3 regions of the Streptomyces sp. NPDC089799 genome follow, and region 3 is predicted to be linked to each of the others. Evidence: riboswitches for the same ligand, from Rfam matches in the RefSeq annotation. Region 3 holds a riboswitch; each other region holds the start of a gene.

Region 1 (7,013 bases), on a different contig from region 3:
CACGTCGTGGTCGGGCCACAGCCCCCGGGTGGAGAGCGCGGTCGCCAGCCGGTCGGTGGCCTGGTTGCGGTGCCGGCCCGGAGCGGGGGTGATGTAGGTGACGCTCAGCCAGCCGAAGGCCTCCGCGAACTCCTCCATCAGCGGGCGGTCGTACAGGTGCGCCTGGTCGCGGGCGACGGCGAAGAGCCGCACGTCCTGATCGGGAGGGCGCTCGGCGAGCTCCTCCAGCATGGCCCGCACCGGCGCCCAGCCGGTCCCGGCGACGATCATGCTGATCGGGCGGCCGTCCCGGCGCAGGACCATCCGCCCGCCGGGCGCGCCCAGCCGCAGCGTCTCCCCCGGCCGCACCTCGCGCACCAGGGCGGGACTCAGCCGGCCCTGCTCGATCCGGCTGATGTGCAGGTCGACGGTGTGGTCGGCGCGGGGCGCGTTGCCCAGGGAGTACGTCCGCCAGGTCCTCGGCACGCGGTCGCTGCCGACGCTGACGTACTGGCCCGGCCGGTAGGGCAGCGGTTGCCGGGGCCGCAGGGTCAGCACCCCTATGTCCTCTCCGTACTGGAGGTGGCGCACGATCTCCGCGTCCCACCACGGAGGGTCCCCGCCCTCCGCCGCGCCGGCCGTCATCGTGTCGGCGATCAGCTGGTACGCCTCGCCCCAGGCCTTCTCCACCACCGGCGTCCAGGCCGCGCCGGACGCCTCCGCGAGCGCGGCGAGCAGGCTGGCGCCGACGGCGGCGTAGTGTTCCGGGCGGATCAGGAACTTCCGGTGGTCCCGGCCGAGTTCCCTCAGATAGGGGATGACGGTGTCCTCGTCCAGGTGGGCGATGACGTGGGTCAGTGAGGCGAACAGCCGGTCCCGCTGGCGCTCCATGTCCTCGGCGGAGGGCGGGAACAGCTCGCGGATCGCGGGGTTGTGCCAGAAGAGGTGCGAGTAGAAGAACTTGACCGCGTGTTCGGCCCGTCTCTCCACCACCGCGAAGCTTTCTCTCAAGATCCTCACATCCACAGAACCGAAAGTAGGAACAGCGGGCGCGGCAAGGTCAAGCTCCGTCCGATCTGCGGACAGCCGCGACGAACCCCTCATAACGGATGGGGTGCCGGACGCGGGATACGGTCGGACCGTGCACGATGACCCGCCCACGCTGTTCGACTGGCAGTTCGCGACCGACCCCTACCCCTCCTACGCCTGGCTGCGGGAGCACTCCCCGGTGCACCGCACCACGCTGCCCAGCGGGGTCGAGGCATGGCTGGTGACCCGGTACGCCGACGCCCGCCAGGCCCTGGCCGACCAGCGGCTCAGCAAGAACCCGGTGCACCACGCGGAACCGGCGCACGCCAAGGGCAAGACCGGGATCCCGGGGGAGCGCAAGGCGGAGCTGATGACCCACCTGCTCAACATCGACCCGCCGGACCACACCCGGCTGCGCCGGCTGGTGTCGAAGGCGTTCACCCCGCGCCGGGTCGCCGAGTTCACCCCCCGGGTGCAGGAGCTCACCGACCACCTCATCGACAGGATCCTCGAAAAGCCGGCGGTCGCGGGGCGGGGGGAGGCGGACCTCATCCACGAGTTCGCCTTCCCGCTCCCCATCTACGCCATCTGCGAGATGCTCGGCGTACCGCGCGAGGACCAGGACGACTTCCGCGACTGGGCCGGAATGATGATCCGCCACGGCGGCGGTCCCCGGGGCGGGGTCGCCCGGTCCGTGAAGAAGATGCGGAACTACCTGGTCGAACTCATCCATCGCAAAAGGGATGATCCGGGCGATGATCTGATCTCGGGTCTGATCCGGGCGAGCGACCACGGCGAGCACCTGACCGAGAACGAAGCCGCCGCCATGGCCTTCATTCTCCTCTTCGCCGGCTTCGAGACCACGGTCAACCTCATCGGCAACGGGGTCCACTCCCTCTTCATGAACCCGGACCAGCGGACCCGCCTCCAGGCATCCCTCGCCGCGGGTGAGACGGACCTGCTGGCCACCGGGGTCGAGGAGCTCCTCCGCTACGACGGCCCGGTCGAGCTGGCCACCTGGCGGTTCGCCACCCGCCCGCTGGTGCTCGGCGGCCAGGACATCGCCGCCGGCGATCCCGTCCTGGTGGTGCTCGCCGCCGCCGACCGGGACCCCGACCGGTTCGCCGACCCGGACACCCTGGACCTCTCCCGGGCCGACAATCAGCACCTCGGATACGGGCACGGGATCCACTACTGCCTGGGCGCGCCGCTGGCCCGGCTGGAGGGGCAGACGGCGCTGGCGAGTTTGCTGACGCGGATTCCGGATCTGGAGCTCGCGGTGGACCCTGCCGAGCTGCGCTGGCGCGGCGGGCTGATCATGCGTGGCCTGCGCACCCTTCCGGTTCGCTTCACTCCCCGTAATTAACTGACCCGAGGTCAACCCGTTTCCTGACATGCCATCAGCAATGTGACCTTCGCGTGATCTGCGCTGCATCGACTTGTGACAGACGTTCGGGGAGCGCTAGGTTCCACGTCACCTCCCCGCCGTCACGCGAAAGGTCCACCCTCATGCGTTCCGGGAACGGCCGTCACCGTAGGCCCCGCCAGGCTCCCGCCTTCGTCGTAGCCGCCGGAGTCACCGGCTCCGCGCTCGCGCTGCCGCTGCTCGCCGCCACCAGTGCCTCCGCCGCCGACACAGGCACCTGGGACCGGGTGGCCGACTGCGAGAGCGGCGGCAGCTGGAGCGCGAACCCCGGCGGAGGCGCGTACGGCGGACTCCAGTTCACCCAGGACCAGTGGGAGCGCGCCGGCGGTCTCGACTACGCCCAGCGCGCCGACCTGGCCAGCCGCTCCCAGCAGATATCCATCGCGGAGCGGGTGCTGGCCGCCGAGGGGCCGCAGGCATTCGGGGCCTGCGCCGAGCAGGCCGGGCTGGACCGGAACGCGCCGGCCGCCCAGGTGGACCCGGGTCAGACCCGGGCCGAGCGGCAGGCCGAGGCCAAGGCGCAGGCGGAGCAGAACCGCTACGAGGCGAGCGGGCAGGACGAGCCCGCCGTGACCCCGGGAGGGGTGTTCATGCCCGGCGTTCCGGCCATGCCGGCGCCGATGCCCCCGACCGTGGAGCCCACCGCCCCGGCGGCCACGCTGCCGCCCGGTCAGCAGCCGGACCCGACCGCTCCGACCACGCCGCCGTTCACGGGCAACCCGACGGCACCGCCGATCACGCCCACCGCGCCGACGACTCCGGTCACTCCCGGCACTCCTGACGGTTCGGTCACTCCCGGCAATCCGAACACTCCGGGCACTCCGGGTACTCCCGGCAATCCGAACACTCCGGCCGTCCCGACCACCCCCGGTACGCCGACCACCCCGGCGGACCCGTCGGGCCCCGCGACCCCGGGCGCCACTCCCGGCGCCACGCCCGGCGCCCAGGGCACCGTGAACGCCTCCAACGCCTCCAACGCCTCCACCACGACCGCGGACCCGTCGGCGACCCCGTCCGCCGATCCGTCAGCCGCCGCCGCGCAGAACGGCGGAACCGCGCAGACCGACCCCGAGGCGGGCACCGGACGCCACCGGGGGACCCCCGCGGTCGAGACTCCCGCCCCCTCGGGCACGTCCGCCCCGCAGTCCGGCGGCAGCTACACGGTCAAGGCCGGCGACAGCCTGACGAGCATCGCGGACGCCAAGGGCGTGAAGGGCGGCGCAAAGGCGCTCTACCAGGCCAACGAGCAGGTCATCGGCACCGACGCGGACCTCATCAAGCCGGGTCAGAAACTGGATGTAACCGCAAAATAGGGCCAGTTCGGGCGACCGGAAAGGGATCAATGTCCGTTTCGTTCGAATGAGACATGCGTCTCTTCCCGTCAACTGGCGTGTCCTACCTGTGACCTTCCGCGAAGTGGCCCCTCACCTGCGCAAACACCCCTCCGGGGGGCGCAAGTAGGGGCCGTTTCCGGCTCGGAACCCCGATTGAACATCCGGGCGGGACCTGTCTACCTTCTGAATCGCTCGCCACCGCGGGCCCCTTCGACCGCATCGCCGAGTCCTGCCGGCGGGCGGAGGGAACAGTCGTCGCGCAAGCGCCGAAGGCAGGAGCGGGGGAACCACAGGTTTTCCGCCGGGACGCGACCGTTCTGACCGATGGTCACCGACCGGCTAGGGGTAAAGCCACGCGCTAGGACGCGAGGCCGGGCAACTCATCCGCCCGAACCCGACAGCTCACCTCGCAGGCGTCGGTGAGGAGAAGTTCCATGCTGCTTTCCGGCAAGGGCAAGCACCGTCGCGCCTCGAAGGCCACCCGCATCGTCACGCTCGCCGGTGTCACCGGTGCCGCGATCGCCGCCCCGCTGATGGCCGCGGGCACCGCGAACGCCGCCACCGGCTCCCAGTGGGACGCCGTCGCCAAGTGCGAGTCCGGCGGCAACTGGTCGATCAACACCGGCAACGGCTACTACGGCGGCCTGCAGTTCTCCGCCTCCACCTGGGCGGCGTTCGGCGGCAAGAGCTACGCCTCGCAGGCCAACCAGGCCAGCAAGTCGCAGCAGATAGCCGTGGCCGAGAAGGTCCTCAAGAGCCAGGGCAAGGGCGCCTGGCCGCACTGCGGCAAGGGCCTGACCAACTCCGCCTACAACGGCGGCGGTTCCTCCGGCGGCGGCTCGAACGGCTCCTCCACCAAGGCCAAGCCGGAGACCCGCAAGGCGCAGCCGAAGAAGGAGACGAAGCGCACCGAGACCGTCACCCGGTCCGAGCGCTCGACGACCCCGGCCCCGACCCGTCCCGCCGCCAAGCCGGCCACGCCGGCCACCCCGGCCCCGGCCGCGCCGAAGACCGGCAACGGCTCCTACGAGGTCCAGACCGGCGACACCCTCGGCGCGATCGCCGACACCCAGCACGTGCAGGGTGGCTGGGAGAAGCTGTACGACCTCAACAAGGACATCGTCTCGGACGCCGACCTGATCTTCCCGGGTCAGAAGCTGAAGCTTTCCTGACGTCTGCTCGAATCCTTCCCGCCGCCTTCCCGGCGGCAGGACACCCGCCCGGCGCGTCCCCGACGCGCCGGGCGGTCGTGTGAGTGCGGACCTCCCCGGGGCCGCTCCGGACCGCCCCGGAGCCGCCCCGATCCCGCCCCGGACCCGCCCCGGACCCGCCCCGGATCCAACCGCGGAAGACCCCCGTCGGGGCCGTATGTCCGGGTAGGCAGGTATTCGGGCCCTTTTTCGTCCCAGGACCCGGGCGGTCGACCGGCCGAACCCCGGCTCCGGTTAGGCTCTAGTCCGGCAGGGGTCGTGCCACGGCCCCCGATGCCGCCGCACACCTAGCGTCACATCCCAGAAGGAGATGCTCGTGCCGTCCATCGACGTCGTCGTAGCCCGGGAAATCCTGGACTCCCGAGGCAACCCCACGGTCGAGGTCGAGGTTGGCCTCGACGACGGCAGCACCGGCCGTGCTGCAGTCCCCTCGGGTGCCTCCACCGGTGCCTTCGAGGCCATTGAGCTCCGTGACGGGGACCCCAACCGCTACCAGGGCAAGGGCGTCGAGAAGGCCGTCCTCGCCGTCATCGAGCAGATCGGCCCGGAGCTGGTCGGCTACGACGCCACCGAGCAGCGGCTGATCGACCAGGCCATGTTCGACCTGGACGCCACCGACAACAAGGGCTCCCTGGGCGCCAACGCCATCCTCGGCGTCTCCCTGGCCGTGGCGCACGCCGCGTCCGAGGCCTCCGACCTGCCCCTGTTCCGCTACCTCGGCGGCCCGAACGCGCACCTGCTGCCCGTTCCGATGATGAACATCCTCAACGGCGGGTCGCACGCCGACTCCAACGTGGACATCCAGGAGTTCATGATCGCGCCGATCGGCGCGGAGTCCTTCTCCGAGGCCCTGCGCTGGGGCACCGAGGTCTACCACACCCTCAAGTCCGTGCTGAAGGGCAAGGGCCTGTCCACCGGCCTCGGCGACGAGGGCGGCTTCGCCCCGAACCTCGGCTCCAACCGCGAGGCCCTGGACCTCATCCTCGAGGCCATCAAGCAGGCCGGCTACGTCCCGGGCAAGGACATCGCGCTCGCGCTCGACGTCGCCGCGTCCGAGTTCTACAAGGACGGCAAGTACAACTTCGAGGGCCAGGCCCGCTCGGCCGCCGAGATGACCGAGTACTACGAGGAGCTCGTCTCCGCGTACCCGCTCGTCTCCATCGAGGACCCGCTGTTCGAGGACGACTGGGCCGGCTGGAAGGTCATCACCGAGAAGCTCGGCGCCAAGGTCCAGCTCGTCGGTGACGACCTGTTCGTCACCAACCCGGAGCGCCTGGCCCGCGGCATCGAGGAGGGCACCGCCAACGCCCTGCTCGTGAAGGTGAACCAGATCGGTTCGCTGACCGAGACCCTGGACGCCGTCGAGCTCGCCCAGCGCAGCGGCTTCAAGTGCATGATGTCCCACCGCTCCGGCGAGACCGAGGACGTCACCATCGCCGACCTCGCCGTCGCCACCAACTGCGGCCAGATCAAGACCGGCGCCCCGGCCCGCTCCGAGCGCGTCGCCAAGTACAACCAGCTGCTGCGCATCGAGGAGATCCTCGACGACGCCGCCGTGTACGCGGGCCGCAGCGCCTTCCCGCGCTTCAAGGGCTGAGCCTTCAAGGGCCGGGCCTTCAAGGGCTGTGCCTTCCGGGGCTGACAGTCGCATGGCCTCCGGGGGCTGACAGTCCCTGAGCCTCCCTACGTCCCCGCACTCGGTCCCGTACCGTGTGCGGGGACGTACTGCGTAATAAGGGGAGGCGCGACATGGCCGGGAACCGGGACCGGTTCTCCACCGCGACCAGGCTCAAGCAGCTCGGCGAGCGCACCGCAGCCCACGTCTACCGCTCGCAGTCGCGCCGTCAGGTCCGCCGCAGCCGGCTCACCGGCCGCGCCGCCCTGCTGGTCCTCGTCCTCTGTACGCTGGTCGTCGCCCTCGCGTACCCGATGCGCCAGTACGTCTCCCAGCGCTCGGAGATCTCCGAGCAGCAGCGGACCGCCGACGAGGCGCGCCAGCGCCTCGAGGAGCTCCGGGACGAGAAGGCCCGCTGG
Region 2 (7,013 bases), on a different contig from region 3:
GGTGCTCTCCGAGGACCACCTGACCCCGGTGGCCGCGGTCTGCCTGTGGTACGACGTCGGCTCCCGGCACGAAGTCAAGGGGCGTACCGGTCTGGCTCACCTCTTCGAGCACCTGATGTTCCAGGGCTCGGCGAGCGTGAAGGGCAACGGCCACTTCGAGCTCGTCCAGGGCGCCGGCGGCTCGCTCAACGGCACCACCAGCTTCGAGCGCACCAACTACTTCGAGACGATGCCCACCCACCAGCTGGAGCTCGCGCTGTGGCTGGAGGCGGACCGGATGGGCTCGCTGCTGGCCGCCCTGGACGACGAGTCCATGGAGAACCAGCGCGACGTGGTGAAGAACGAGCGCCGCCAGCGGTACGACAACGTGCCGTACGGCACCGCCTTCGAGAAGCTGACGGCCATGGCCTACCCCGAGGGCCACCCGTACCACCACACCCCGATCGGCTCGATGGCCGACCTGGACGCGGCCTCCCTGGAGGACGCCCGCACGTTCTTCCGCACCTACTACGCGCCGAACAACGCGGTGCTCTCGGTCGTCGGCGACATCGACCCCGAGCAGACCCTCGCCTGGATCGAGAAGTACTTCGGCAGCATCCCCGCGCACGACGGCAAGCAGCCGCCGCGCGACGGCACCCTCCCCGAGACCATCGGCGAGCAGCTGCGCCAGGAGCTCGTCGAGGAGGTGCCCGCCCGGGCCCTGATGGCCGCCTACCGGCTGCCCCACGACGGCACCCGCGAGTGCGATGCCGCCGACGTGGCCCTGACCATCCTGGGCGGGGGAGAGTCCTCCCGCCTCCACAACCGCCTGGTGCGCCGTGACCAGACGGCCGTCGCGGCCGGGTTCGGCATGCTGCGCCTGGCCGGCGCGCCCTCCCTGGGCTGGCTGGACGTCAAGTTCTCCGGTGGGGTCGAGATCCCCGCCATCGAGGCCGCCGTGGACGAGGAGCTCGCCCGGTTCGCCGCCGAGGGCCCCACGGCCGAGGAGATGGAGCGCGCCCAGGCCCAGCTGGAGCGCGAATGGCTGGACCGGCTCGGCACGGTGGCCGGGCGCGCCGACGAACTCTGCCGGTTCGCGGTGCTGTTCGGCGACCCCCAGCTGGCGCTGACCGCCGTCAAGCGGGTCCTGGACATCACCGCCGAGGAGGTGCAGGCCGTGGCCGCCGCCCGGCTGCGCCCCGACAACCGGGCGGTGCTGGCCTACGAGCCGCTCACCGCGGAAGCCGGCGAGGCCGCCGATGCCGCTGACGCCGCCGATGCCGGGAACGACGAGAACGAGGGGGCGGAGCAGTGAGCGACACCGCAGCCGTCACGATGACCTTCCACCCGCAGCCGCAGGCCGGCGCGCCCAAGCCGTGGGCCTTCCCCGCCCCCGAGCGCGGCACCCTGCCCAACGGCCTGACCGTGCTCCGCTGCCACCGCCCCGGCCAGCAGGTGGTGGCCGTCGAGATCTTCCTCGACGCCCCGCTGGACGCCGAGCCCCAGGGACTGGACGGCGTGGCCGCGATCATGGCGCGGGCCCTGTCCGAGGGCACCGACAAGCACTCCGCCGAGGAGTTCGCGGCCGCGCTGGAGCGCTGCGGCGCCACCCTCGACGCGCACGCCGACCACCCCGGCGTCCGGGTCTCCCTGGAGGTCCCGGCCTCCCGGCTGCCCAAGGCGCTGGGCCTGCTCGCCGAGGCGCTGCGCGCCCCCGCCTTCGCCGACGGCGAGGTGGACCGCCTGGTCCGCAACCGCCTCGACGAGATCCCGCACGAGCTGGCCAACCCGCAGCGCCGGGCGGCCAAGCAGTTCTACAAGGAGCTGTTCCCGGCCGACCTCCGCATGTCCCGGCCCCGCCAGGGCACCGAGGAGACCGTCGCCCGGATCGACTCCGCCGCCGTACGCGCCTTCTACGAGGCCCACGTACGCCCCGCCACCGCCACCGCCGTGGTCGTCGGCGACTACACCGGCATCGACCTGGACGCGGTGCTGGCGGACACCCTGGGCGGCTGGACCGGCGGCACCGCCACGCCCCGCCCGGTGCCCCCGGTGACCGCCGACGACACCGGCCGCGTGATCATCGTGGACCGGCCCGGCGCGGTCCAGACGCAGCTGCTCCTCGGCCGGATCGGGCCGGACCGGCACGACCGCGTGTGGCCGGCCCAGGTGCTCGGCACGTACTGCCTGGGCGGCACCCTGACCTCCCGGCTGGACAAGGTGCTCCGCGAGGAGAAGGGCTACACCTACGGGGTGCGCGCCTTCGGGCAGGTGCTGCGGTCCACCCAGGAGGGCACCGGAGCGGCCATGCTGGCCATCAACGGCTCCGTGGACACCCCGAACACCGGTCCGGCCCTGCAGGACCTGTGGACGGTGCTGCGGACGCTCGCCGAGGGCGGCCTGACCGACGCCGAACGGGACGTGGCGGTGCAGAACCTGGTGGGCGTGGCCCCGCTGAAGTTCGAGACCGCGGCCTCCGTCGCGGGCACCCTCGCCGACCAGGTCGAGCAACAGCTCCCGGACGACTTCCAGGCGCAGTTGTACGCGCGGCTGGCCGAAACCGGCACCGTGGAGGCGACGTCGGCGGTCGTCAGCGCCTTCCCGGTGGACCGTCTGGTGACGGTGCTGGTCGGCGACGCGTCGCAGATCGCGGAGCCGGTCCGGGCGCTGGGCATCGGCGAGGTGACCGTGGTCGCCAACTGACCACGGCAACGGCCGGTTGAGCAAGGCCGGTTGGGCCCGTAGGCGCACCGCCGGACGGGTCCGGCCGCCGTCAACCGGGTTTCCGCTCAAGGGGTCCTGGCGGGTTGTCCGCCAGGGCCCCCTTGCGTCTCGAATGTCTGGTTTACGGGTGGGGTTGCCCGTATGTCGTGTGGCGTACGCAACAAAAACCCGTGTCCGTTTGGTGATCGAGTGATGATCCGCCTAGCGTCGGTCTCGCTGTCCGTCAGCTGCAACAGCCGCACCCGCGGCACCGGACAGCGATCGCCGAGTCCCCGTCAGGCGCGAGCCTGGGGAGCCGGGGACCCACATCAGTCCCTGGGGTGAATCGGACAGCCTTCCCCCCGGAGGCGTCCGTAGGAGACCTTCCTGCTCCGAACCCGTCAGCTAACCCGGTAGGCGAGAGGGAAGGAAAGGATCACCCTTTTCATGGGCACTCGTGGCGCCGGCAAGCACCGTGGTTCCAGCCGCCTGACGAAGAAGACCGCCGGCATAGCCGGGATCGCCGCCCTCGCCACCACCGGCGTCATCGGCTCCTTCGCCGCCCCGGCCTTCGCGGCCGACAACGACAGCACGGCGCCGGACCCGGGCCTGAACCACATCAGCATCGGTGACGACGCGGCCCTCGAGATCGAGGCCCAGGCCGACGCCCAGCAGTCCGCCGCCGAGGCCGCCGCCCTCAAGGCGCAGGCCGAGGCCGAGGCCAAGCAGCGGGCCGCCGAGGCCAAGCGCATGGCCGAGGTCCGGGTGAAGGCGGAGCGCGAGGCCAAGGAGCGCGCCGAGCGCGAGGCCGAGCGCAAGCGGCTGAACACCTTCGTCTCGCCGCTTGCCGACTCCTACGTCTCCACCCAGTACAAGGCCGGCGGCGGCATGTGGTCCTCCGGCAGCCACACCGGCATCGACTTCCACGCCTCCGAGGGCACCGTGGTCCGCGCCGTGGGCATGGGCACCGTCGTCGAGGCGGGCTGGGGCGGCGCCTACGGCAACAACGTGGTGATCAAGCACGCGGACGGCACCTACACCCAGTACGGCCACATGAAGTCGCTGAGCGTCCGCGTCGGCCAGCAGGTCGCCCCGGGCCAGCAGATCGGCCTGTCCGGCGACACCGGCAACTCCAGCGGCCCGCACCTGCACTTCGAGGCCCGGACCGGCGCCCAGTACGGCTCGGACATCAACCCGATCACGTACCTGCGCGGTCACGGCGTCACCGTCTGACCGGACGCGAGAACCCCGAGGAAGGCCCCGGCTCACCGAGCCGGGGCCTTCCTCCGTCTCCGGGCGGGGTCTCCGGTCCCTTGGGTTTCCCGTCCGTACTCGGAAATTCCCGCGCCCTGTCATACAGTTCTCGGATAGGTATCCGATCGGTACCGGTTTCGAAATCGGCGGCTCGCAATCAGGCGGAGGTCCGGTCTTGCGTATTCCTGCGCATGCGGTGTGTACGGCAATTCGCGACGACATCGTCACCGGTGTATTCGAGCCGGGCGGCAGACTCACCGAGGAACTGCTGGCCCGCCGGTACGGGGTCTCCCGGGTCCCGGTCCGCGAGGCGCTGCGCACCCTGGAGTCCGAGGGGTTCGTGATCACCCGGCGGCACGCGGGCGCGTGCGTGGCCGAGCCGACCGAACAGGAGGCGGCGGACCTGCTGGAGCTGCGGATGCTGCTGGAGCCGCTGGCCGCGGCCAGGGCGGCCCGGCGCCGTACGGACGCCCATCTGAAGGTGCTGCGGGGGCTGGTCAGGCTGGGCCAGGAGCGGGCCAGGCAGGGGCAGGGCGATGACCTGCGGGCACTGGGTGGCTGGTTCCACGAGACGCTGGCCCAGGCGTCCGCCAGCCCCGGCCTGATCTCGCTGCTGGCGCAGCTGAGGCACAAGGTCGCCTGGATGTTCGCGGTCCAGCCGCCGACCCGGCCGGTGGAGTCCTGGGCGGAGCGCGGCGCGATCGTGGACGCGGTGGCGCGGGGGGACGCGGAGCGCGCCCGAGCCCTGACGGCGGCGCACGCGGAGCGGGCGGAGGAGGGGTACCGGCCGCGGTGGCGGACGGCCCGGGCCGGGGCGGCGCGGTGAGGATTCCGCAACGTGCCGTCAACACGACGGGCGGCGGTATTTAACAATTCCGGTATACAAAGGGACGGCTGCCGCGGCCCGCACGGCGGCTTTTCCTGATGCCGGTAATTCGCGGAGCTCCGGGTGTTCTCATGGCACCTGCCCGCGCAGTTCGCCCGCGTTCGCGGAATAGTGCCCGGGGGAATTCTGGTGCCGATATCGGCGCCCCGCCGAGGTGTGGGCAGGCGTTCCGCGGGGCGATGGGGGTCCCCCTGCTCGAGCGGAGCCGAGAGCTTGGGGGAGGGTGGGCGCACCGGAACGCCGCTCCGCAGGCTCGCTCCCGCCCGGCCGAAGCCCCGCTCGGCGCCGGCACGCACACGGTCGGCCGCGGCGACACCGCACATGCCGGAGCCGCGGCTCCCGACCAAGCGGAGCCGCGGCTCAGGGGTGTGTGGGGACCCGGAGGGTCAGACCGTCTCGGGAAGCTCCTCGAGACCCTCGGCGACCAGCTTCGCCAGGCGGTCCAGCGCGACCTCCGCGCCCTCCGCCTCGGAGGCGAGCACGATCTCCTCGCCGCCCTGGGCGCCCAGGCCCAGCACCGCGAGCATGGAACCGGCGTTGACCGGGGTGCCGTCCGCCTTGGCGATCGTCACCGGGATGCCGGAAGCAGTCGCCGCACGGACGAAGATCGAGGCGGGACGAGCGTGCAGGCCCTCGGCCCAGCCGACGTTGACGCGGCGCTCTGCCATGGTGGTTGCCCTTCAGGTTCTGGCGGTTGTCTAGACCAGTCTCTCACGGCGTGCGGAATGCTCCGGCCGACCTCCGGCCCGCGCTCCCGCATCCCTGGACCTTCCCCAGCTTGCACCGCTTTGTCCCCTGTTGCCCAACACGCCGCGCGAGCGCTCACCAGCGCGTTCCGGCCTTAAGATCACCCCATGACCACCGCGTCGGATCCCTCGTACCCGGCCCACTGGGAAGCGGACGTCGTGCTGCGCGACGGCGGCACCGCCCGTATCCGCCCCATCACTCCCGAGGACGCCGACCGGTTGGTCAGCTTCTATGCGCAGGTGTCGGAGGAGTCGAAGTACTACCGGTTCTTCGCCCCGCACCCCCGGCTCTCCGACCGCCAGGTCCACCGCTTCACGCACCACGACTACGTGGACCGCGTCGGCCTCGCCGCCACCGTGGGCGGGGAGTTCATCGCCACCGTCCGCTACGACCGGATCGACGCGGACGGCCGCCCCGCCACCGCCCCCGCCGACCGGGCCGAGGTCGCCTTCCTGGTCCAGGACGCCCACCAGGGCCGCGGAGTGGCCTCCGTACTCCTCGAACACATCGGCGCGGTGGCCCGCGAACGCGGCATCCGCCGCTTCGTCGCCGAGGTGCTGCCCGCCAACATCAAGATGATCAAGGTGTTCAAGGACGTGGGGTACCAGCAGAAGCGGACCTTCGAGGACGGCTCGGTGCACCTCACCCTCGACCTGGAACCCACCGCGGAGTCCCTCGCCGTCCAGCGCGCCCGTGAACAGCGCGCCGAGGCCCGCTCGGTGCAGCGGCTGCTCGCGCCCGGCTCGGTCGCGGTGATCGGGGTCAGCCGGTCCGGCGGCGGCCTGGGTGCCGCCGCCCTGCGCAACCTGCGCGACAGCGGCTTCCGCGGCCACCTCTACGCGGTCAACCACGCCCTCCCCGCGGGCGGCATAGCCGGAGACCTGCTGGAGGGCGTCCGCGCCTACCGCTCGCTCGGCGACATCGGCGCCCCCGTCGACCTCGCGGTGGTCGCCGTCCCGGCGGAGCGCGTCCCCGAGGTGGTCGCCTCCTGCGGCGAGCACGGCGTCCAGGGCCTCGTCGTCCTCTCCGCAGGCTACGGCGAGAGCGGCCCCGAGGGGCTGGAGCGGCAGCGCGAACTGCTGCGCCAGGCCCGTTCGTACGGGATGCGGATCATCGGCCCCAACGCCTACGGCGTCATCAACACCTCGCCGGAGGTCAGCCTCAACGCCTCGCTCACCCCGGGCCCGGCACCGGCCCGGGGCCGGATCGGGCTGTTCACCCAGTCCGGCGCGATCGGCATCTCCCTGCTGTCCGGGCTGCTGCGGCGCGGCGAAGGGCTGTCCTCCTTCGTCTCGGCGGGCAACCGTGCGGACGTCTCGGGCAACGACATCCTGCAGTACTGGTACGAGGACCCGGACACGGACGTGGCCCTGATGTACCTCGAAACCCTGGGCAACCCGCGGAAGTTCACCCGGCTCGCCCGCCGCACCTCGGCGGTGAAGCC
Region 3 (7,013 bases):
GCGCGCCGCCCGTGAGAGCGTCGCGGGGAACCGGGAGAAGCGGTGACCGGTGGGCCGGGGTTCGACCTCCGCGCCCTGCTGGCCGAACGGGGTGCGGAACGGTACGAACTGCACGACAGGCACCTGAACCACCAACTGCCCCGGATGCTCCGGACCATCGGCTTCGACAAGGTCTACGTACGGGCCGAGGGCGCCCACTTCTGGGACGAGGAGGGGAACGACTACCTGGACATGCTGGCCGGGTTCGGGGTGATGGGTCTGGGCCGGCACCACCCGGTGGTCCGGCGCGCCCTGCACGACGTACTCGACGCCCAGCTCGCCGACCTCACCCGCTTCGACTGCCAGCCGCTGCCCGGGCTGCTCGCCGAGAAGCTGCTCTCCCACAGCCCGCACCTGGAGCGGGTGTTCTTCGGGAACAGCGGGACGGAGGCGGTGGAGACGGCACTGAAGTTCGCCCGGTACGCCACCGGCCGGCCCAGGGTGCTCTACTGCGACCACGCCTTCCACGGGCTGACCGCCGGCTCGCTCTCGGTCAACGGGGAGAGCGGCTTCCGGGACGGTTTCGCCCCGCTGCTGCCCGACACGAGGATCACCCTGGGGGACCTGGCCGCGCTGGAGCGCGAGCTGCGCAAGGGCGACGTGGCGGCCTTCGTGGTGGAGCCGGTCCAGGGCAAGGGGGTGCACGCGGCACCGCCCGGCTTCCTGCTCGCGGCCCAGGAACTGCTGCACCGGCACAAGGCCCTGCTCATCGCGGACGAGGTGCAGACCGGGCTCGGACGTACCGGCGATTTCTACGCGTACCAGAACGAAAAGGGCGTGGAGCCGGATCTGGTGTGCGTGGCCAAGGCGCTCTCGGGTGGCTACGTGCCGGTCGGCGCCACCCTCGGCCGGGAGTGGATCTTCCGGAAGGTCTACTCGTCCATGGACCGGGTACTCGTCCACTCGGCCAGCTTCGGGTCCAACGCGCAGGCGATGGCGGCGGGCCTCGCGGTGCTCTCGGTCATGGAGGACGAGGGGATCGTGGAGCACGCCCGCAGGACGGGCGACCTGCTGCGCGGCCGGCTCGCCGCGATGGTGGACGAGTACGAGCTGCTGCACGAGGTCCGCGGGCGCGGCCTGATGATCGGCATCGAGTTCGGGCGTCCGTCCTCGCTCGGGCTGCGCAGCCGGTGGACGATGCTGCAGGCCGCCCGGAAGGGGCTGTTCGCCCAGATGGTGGTGGTTCCGCTGCTGCGGAAGCACCGGATCCTCACCCAGGTCTCCGGGGACCACCTGGAGGTCATCAAGCTCATTCCGCCGCTGATCGTGGACGAGCGGGACGTGGACCGGTTCGTCACGGCGTTCCGCGACGTCATGGACGAGGCGCACGGGGGCGGCGGGCTGATGTGGGAGTTCGGCCGGACGCTGGTGAAGCAGGCCGTCGCCAACCGGTGACGGCGGCCTGCTCCGGCGTGCCGGACGGTGCTGCCGGGCTGCGGCGCCGGACGGCGGTACCGTTCGGTGCTGCCGGGCGGGTGCGTCAGACGAGCAGCCGGGTCCGCAGGGTGTCGAGGGTCGAGGGCGTCAGCCCGAGGCCCTCGGCGAGGTAGCCGTCCACGCCGCCCCAGGTCCCGTCGATGGTGTCGAAGGCGGCCGTGAGGTACTCGGCGCGGGCGTCGAACAGCGGGGCGAGGAGCTCCGTCACCTCGGGCGGGCGGGTCTCCGGGGTGTCGCCGCTGCGCCGGATCCGGTAGCGGCGGTGCGGGGCGTTGGACTCCAGGTAGTCCGCCAGGATCGCCTCGCGCCCGACGCCCAGCGCGAGCAGGATCACGGCGATGGACACCCCCGCCCGGTCCTTCCCGGCCGCGCAGTGCAGCAGCGCCGACACGCTGTCCGAGGCCAGGGCGTGCACCACCCGGCTGTGCTCGGCGGTCCTGGCCAGGACCGACTGCCGGTACGAGCGGGCCATGCGTTCGGCGGCCCGGCCCTCGCCCAGCAGGGCGCGGAGCTGGGCGAGGTCGCCGTCGCGGACCATCTTCCAGAACTCCTTGCCGTCCGCCGGGTCGGAAAGGGGAATGTTGACGTTGCGGACACCCGGCAGTTCGACGTCGGGGCCCTCCAGCGCGCGGTCCGCTGCGTTGCGGAAGTCGAAGATCGTGTGGAGTTCGAGCGAGCCGAGAAACTCTGTATCGGTTTCGGTGGCATGCGCAAGATGTCCGCTTCGGAACAGAACTCCCGATCTGACCTTCCGTCCGTCGGAGGTCGACAGGCCGCCCACGTCACGGAAGTTACGCACTCCGGACAGTTCGGGCTCAGTGGACGAAGTGTCGGGTATCTGCTGGGTCACACGAACTCCTCCGCGTAGGTGGTGCCTCGTGAGCAGGATCATACGGTGACGTTGAGTGCCTGCCCGCGGAACTCCAATTCCCCACTCCGCAAGGGTGTTGTGACTCCCGAACGGACGCAGGGTGACCGGAATTCCGCTGATCAATTACCGCGGTGATTCATTGAGGGAATTCCTTGGCTTGTTCCGTGTGCCCGAACTGCATTACGGTCGGCCCCGATCCGGGTGGACCGCCTAATCCTGCCGCCGCCCGGTAATCCGCACCCGACCATTCACGCGTAAGGCAGGAGCGGGGGAACCAGGTTTGCCGCCGTTCCCGGATCTTCGATCCCGGACGGCTCGGGGTTAAGCCGTGATCCACGGCCGGACATCTCCAGTCCGAACCCGACAGCTCACCTCGCAGGCAACGGAGAGGAATGCGCCATGCCCGGAAAGGGTAAGCACCGCCGTCCCAAGTCCCGTCGGATATCGCGCGGTTTCGTCGCCGCCGGCACGGGCGGTGCGGCCCTCGCGCTCCCGCTGCTGGGTGCCGCGGCCGCGAACGCGGTCGAGCTCCCCGCCGCACGGACCACCGCGGAACTCCCCGCGCAGGCCCCGGCCGCGGCCGTCGCGGCGGTGCCGGCCTCGCTCCGGCAGGCGCCCTCCGTCTACACCGTCGAGCCCGGCGACTGCCTGTCGCAGATCGCCCAGGACCGGGACATCCCGGGCGGATGGCACCGGCTCTACGCAGACAACCGCGAGGCCGTCGGCTCCAACCCGTCGCTGATCCACCCCGGCCTGCGGCTCGCCCTGGGCGACGCCGGCGCCGGGCAGGCCGAGGCCCCGGCGGAGGCCCCGGCGGAAGCCCCTGCAGAGGAGGCCGCCCCCGAGCAGGACCTTTCCGAGGAGGCCGCCCCGGTCCCGCAGGCGGAAGCCCCGCAGGCGGCGTCCGCACAGGAGGCGTCCGGGCCGGCCCTGCAGGCCGCTCCCGCTCCGCAGGCCGCCGCCCCGGCGAGCGCCGCCGGCTTCGTGGCCCCGGTCATCGCCGGCATCAACACCCCCTACAAGGCGAGCGGCAGCATGTGGGCCAGCGGTACCCACACCGGTGTCGACTTCGGCGCGACCTTCGGCACCAGCGTCAAGGCGGTCGGCCCGGGCACCGTGGTCTCGGCCGGCTGGGCCGGCTCGTACGGCAACGAGGTCATCATCCGGCACGCCGACGGGCACTACTCGCAGTACGGCCACATGTCCCAGCTGTCCGTCTCGGCCGGCCAGACCGTCACCGCGGGCCAGGAGGTCGGCAAGGTCGGGTCCACCGGCAACTCCACCGGCCCGCACCTGCACTTCGAGATCCGCACCACGCCGAACTACGGCTCGGACATCGACCCGCTGGCCTACCTCCGCTCCAAGGGCGTCTCCGTCTGACGGAAGCCGCCGACGGCCGGAAGTCGCCGATGACCCGGGCCGGGATTCCGAGGGGGATTCCCGGCCCCGGTCACGCGCCGGAACGTATTCCACCGGTTCGGGTGGCAAAGATCACGGCCCGTCAACCCCTGGCTACGGTCGCGTAGGTCACAGGTGTCGGGGAAAAATAAGTCGGCGTGGCAGGCGACGATTCGACGAACTCGACATTTCAGACCATTGGCTCGTACGCGGCGCTCGGGGACAGCTTCACGGAGGGTGTGGGGGACCCCGGACCGGGGGACACCTTCGTCGGCTGGGCCGACCGGCTCGCCGTACTCCTGGCCGACCGACGCGACGAGCACGACTTCCGCTACGCCAACCTCGCCGTACGGGGGCGGCTGCTGGACCAGATCGTGGCGGAGCAGGTGCCGCGGGCCAAGGAGCTCGCGCCCGACCTGGTCAGCTTCTGTGCCGGCGGCAACGACATCATCCGGCCGGGCAGCGACCCGGACGACGTGGCCGAGCGGTTCGAGGCGGCCGTGGCCGACCTCACCTCCTCCGTCGGCCTGGTCATGATCACCACCGGTTTCGACACCCGCGAGATGCCCGTGCTCCGGCACCTGCGCGGCAAGGTGGCGACGTACACCGCGCACGTCCGCTCCATCGCGGACCGCTACGGCTGCCCGGTGCTCGACCTCTGGTCGCTGAAGTCCGTCCAGGACCGCCGCGCCTGGGACGAGGACCGGCTGCACCTTTCCCCCGAGGGCCACACCCGGGTCGCCCTGCGCGCCGCCCAGGTGCTCGGCCTGGAGGTCCCGGCCGACCCCGACCAGCCGTGGCCGCCCACGGCGCCGCGCGGCTCGGCGGAGGTCACCCGCGACAACATCCACTGGGCGCGCGAGCACCTGGTGCCCTGGATCGGGCGCCGGCTGCGCGGCGAATCCTCCGGGGACCACGTGGAACCCAAGCGGCCCGACCTGCTGCCCCTGTGACCTGGGGCACGGGGGCCGCCGGCGGAATCCTCCGGGGTGGGTGTGCGTTGGGAAGGGCAGAGTACGTACGTCGAACGCGCAGTGCGTACGTTGAACGTCGGGGACGTACGGAAGGAACGTACGGCCCGACCGCCCCACCTGCCCACCGTCCCAGGAGGCGCCTTGACCGGCTCCCGTCCCCCGCGTCCGCGGCTTCGTGACATGCGGCCCGAAGCCTTCGGCGCGGATCCGTCCGGCGCACGGCTGGAGCGGATCCGCCGCTCCCCGAACTTCGCCGACGGCGTCTTTCAGAACCCGGTCGGGGCCCGGACCCGGCCCTCCGGCTCCATGCTGGAATTCGCCAGGGTCTATTTCCAGAGGGAGAGCCGGATCCGGCGGGCTCCCCGTGAGAGCATCCCGGTCCACCCGACCACCCTGGCCGACCTGGCGAAGCCGCCGGCCACCGGCCTGCGGCTGACCTGGATGGGGCACTCCGGCGTGCTCGCCGAGATCGACGGCCGGCGGGTGCTGTTCGACCCGGTCTGGGGGGAGCGGTGCTCGCCCTTCCCCTTCGCCGGGCCGAAACGACTGCATCCGGTGCCGGTCCCGCTGGCCGCGCTGGGCCCGGTGGACGCCGTGGTGATCTCCCACGACCACTACGACCACCTGGACCTGCCGACGATCAAGGCTCTGGCCGGCACGGACACGGTCTTCGCCGCCCCGCTCGGGGTCGGCGCCCACCTGGAGCACTGGGGCGTGTCCGCCGACCGGATCCGCGAGCTCGACTGGAACGAGACCACCAAGATCGCCGGGCTGGCGCTCACCGCGACCCCGGCCCGCCACTTCTGCGGCCGCGGCCTGCGCAACCAGCAGCACACCCTGTGGGCCTCCTGGGTGGTCGCGGGCGACGAGCACCGCATCTACCACAGCGGGGACACCGGCTACTTCCCCGGCTTCGAGGACATCGGGGCCGAACACGGCCCGTTCGACGCCACCATGATCCAGATCGGCGCGTACAGCGAGTACTGGCCGGACATCCACATGACCCCGGAGGAAGGCGTCCGGGCCCACCTCGACCTCCAGGGCGGCACCCCGCACGGGGTCCTGCTGCCGATCCACTGGGGCACCTTCAACCTGGCCTTCCACCCCTGGGCGGAACCGGGCGAGTGGACCGCGGACGCGGCCGAGGCGGCCGGTCAGCGGGTCGCGCTCCCGCAGCCCGGCCGGCCCTTCGAGCCGGCCGGCGAGCTCCCGACGGACCGCTGGTGGCGCCCGGTGTCCCGGCAGATCGCCCGCCCCTGGCGGACCGCGACCGGGCAGGACGCCGAAGGCGCCGCGCCGAGCGGGCCCCGAGCCGGCGACCTGGACCTCGCGGGAGAGCGCTGACACGGGCCGCGCAGGCGGAGCCGGCGGCCGCTCGCCCGGGGGCCCGCGCCCGGGCGCTCGGCGCGCGGCCCCCGCGGGGCCGGTGACCACCGATCCGGCGGGGGGCCGGCCCGGCTTCCGCCGTCCCGGTACGACAGCCGGTCCCGCCCGTGGCGGGGCGGTGCGGTACGTCGTGACTCCGCCAACCGTGGCTGCGGAGGCCTCGCCCCCGCCGCGGCCCGGGAACTCCGCCACGGGGCCTTCGGCCGCCTCGCGGACCGTGGCGAGCCGGTGTCCCGGAGATGAACGCCCGAGGTGACCGGCGGTGCTTTGAGCGCAAGGCCGACGCCCATCCGGTGCCCGGGGCGATGCCCCGCACCGCAGGGGACCGCCACCGCTCCGCGCCGGGCTGCGGCCGCCCCCGGCCGGTGGGCCTGCCGCCTTTCCCCGGCGCACCCCCCGCCCCGGCCGTGGACCCGGGTCGCCGGACGGCCGGGCCCGGGGACGGCGCGAGGCACATCCGGTGTCCGTCCCGGCGAACGGCACGGACCGGCACCGGCGCGCACGTATCGGCCTGACGGCTGACCAAAGCCGTAGACGGCCTCAATCGGACACCTCGTCATGTCGTATGCGAACCCTGATATGAGAGGCTTTCAGGTGCTTTTCTGACTCTCCATCAAACAGCGAAATCCAGTCAATCTCCGTTGCCCGGCGGGATGTTGACGGTCGTTCGACTATCACGCTTAGTGATACGATCATCGCACTTGCGGTGCGGTGGATTCGGTCGTCTGAAGAGAGTCTTATGACGCAGTACATGCAGAACCCGGTGCTCTGGGCCCTCGTGGCCGCAGTTCTCGGCGCGGGTACCGTGATCGTCCGCCAGCGCAGGGGCGCGCGGTCGCTGCGCGCCGAAATCGACGAAATCAAAACGCATTACGCCGTGTTGGAAAACGGCTTCGCCGCGTCCGTCG

What was found. A riboswitch is a leader RNA that binds a small molecule or an ion and turns the genes downstream of it on or off. The one in region 3 is predicted to bind cyclic di-AMP.
Positions count from the first base shown of each region.
Region 1: it holds a riboswitch for cyclic di-AMP, as region 3 does, so the genes downstream of both, AB0O36_RS13970 (transglycosylase family protein) here and AB0O36_RS02465 (LysM peptidoglycan-binding domain-containing M23 family metallopeptidase) in region 3, are expected to answer to the same signal.
Region 2: it holds a riboswitch for cyclic di-AMP, as region 3 does, so the genes downstream of both, AB0O36_RS00490 (peptidoglycan DD-metalloendopeptidase family protein) here and AB0O36_RS02465 (LysM peptidoglycan-binding domain-containing M23 family metallopeptidase) in region 3, are expected to answer to the same signal.

Region 1 covers NZ_JBFBGR010000010.1:199,605-206,617, forward strand. Annotated here, with positions in the region: gene AB0O36_RS13955 (globin domain-containing protein) at 1-999, opposite strand, end outside; gene AB0O36_RS13960 (cytochrome P450) at 1,121-2,374, shown strand; gene AB0O36_RS13965 (transglycosylase family protein) at 2,518-3,747, shown strand; cyclic di-AMP (ydaO/yuaA leader) riboswitch at 4,023-4,199, shown strand; gene AB0O36_RS13970 (transglycosylase family protein) at 4,203-4,940, shown strand; gene eno (phosphopyruvate hydratase) at 5,290-6,576, shown strand; gene AB0O36_RS13980 (septum formation initiator family protein) at 6,729-7,013, shown strand, end outside.
Region 2 covers NZ_JBFBGR010000001.1:130,579-137,591, forward strand. Annotated here, with positions in the region: gene AB0O36_RS00480 (pitrilysin family protein) at 1-1,294, shown strand, start outside; gene AB0O36_RS00485 (pitrilysin family protein) at 1,315-2,682, shown strand; cyclic di-AMP (ydaO/yuaA leader) riboswitch at 2,956-3,117, shown strand; gene AB0O36_RS00490 (peptidoglycan DD-metalloendopeptidase family protein) at 3,130-3,915, shown strand; gene AB0O36_RS00495 (GntR family transcriptional regulator) at 4,112-4,762, shown strand; gene AB0O36_RS00500 (HPr family phosphocarrier protein) at 5,209-5,490, opposite strand; gene AB0O36_RS00505 (GNAT family N-acetyltransferase) at 5,677-7,013, shown strand, end outside.
Region 3 covers NZ_JBFBGR010000002.1:168,796-175,808, forward strand. Annotated here, with positions in the region: gene hpnH (adenosyl-hopene transferase HpnH) at 1-46, shown strand, start outside; gene AB0O36_RS02455 (aspartate aminotransferase family protein) at 43-1,434, shown strand; gene AB0O36_RS02460 (tyrosine-protein phosphatase) at 1,520-2,326, opposite strand; cyclic di-AMP (ydaO/yuaA leader) riboswitch at 2,579-2,742, shown strand; gene AB0O36_RS02465 (LysM peptidoglycan-binding domain-containing M23 family metallopeptidase) at 2,747-3,727, shown strand; gene AB0O36_RS02470 (SGNH/GDSL hydrolase family protein) at 3,904-4,698, shown strand; gene AB0O36_RS02475 (MBL fold metallo-hydrolase) at 4,861-6,063, shown strand; gene AB0O36_RS02480 (ATP-binding protein) at 6,845-7,013, shown strand, end outside.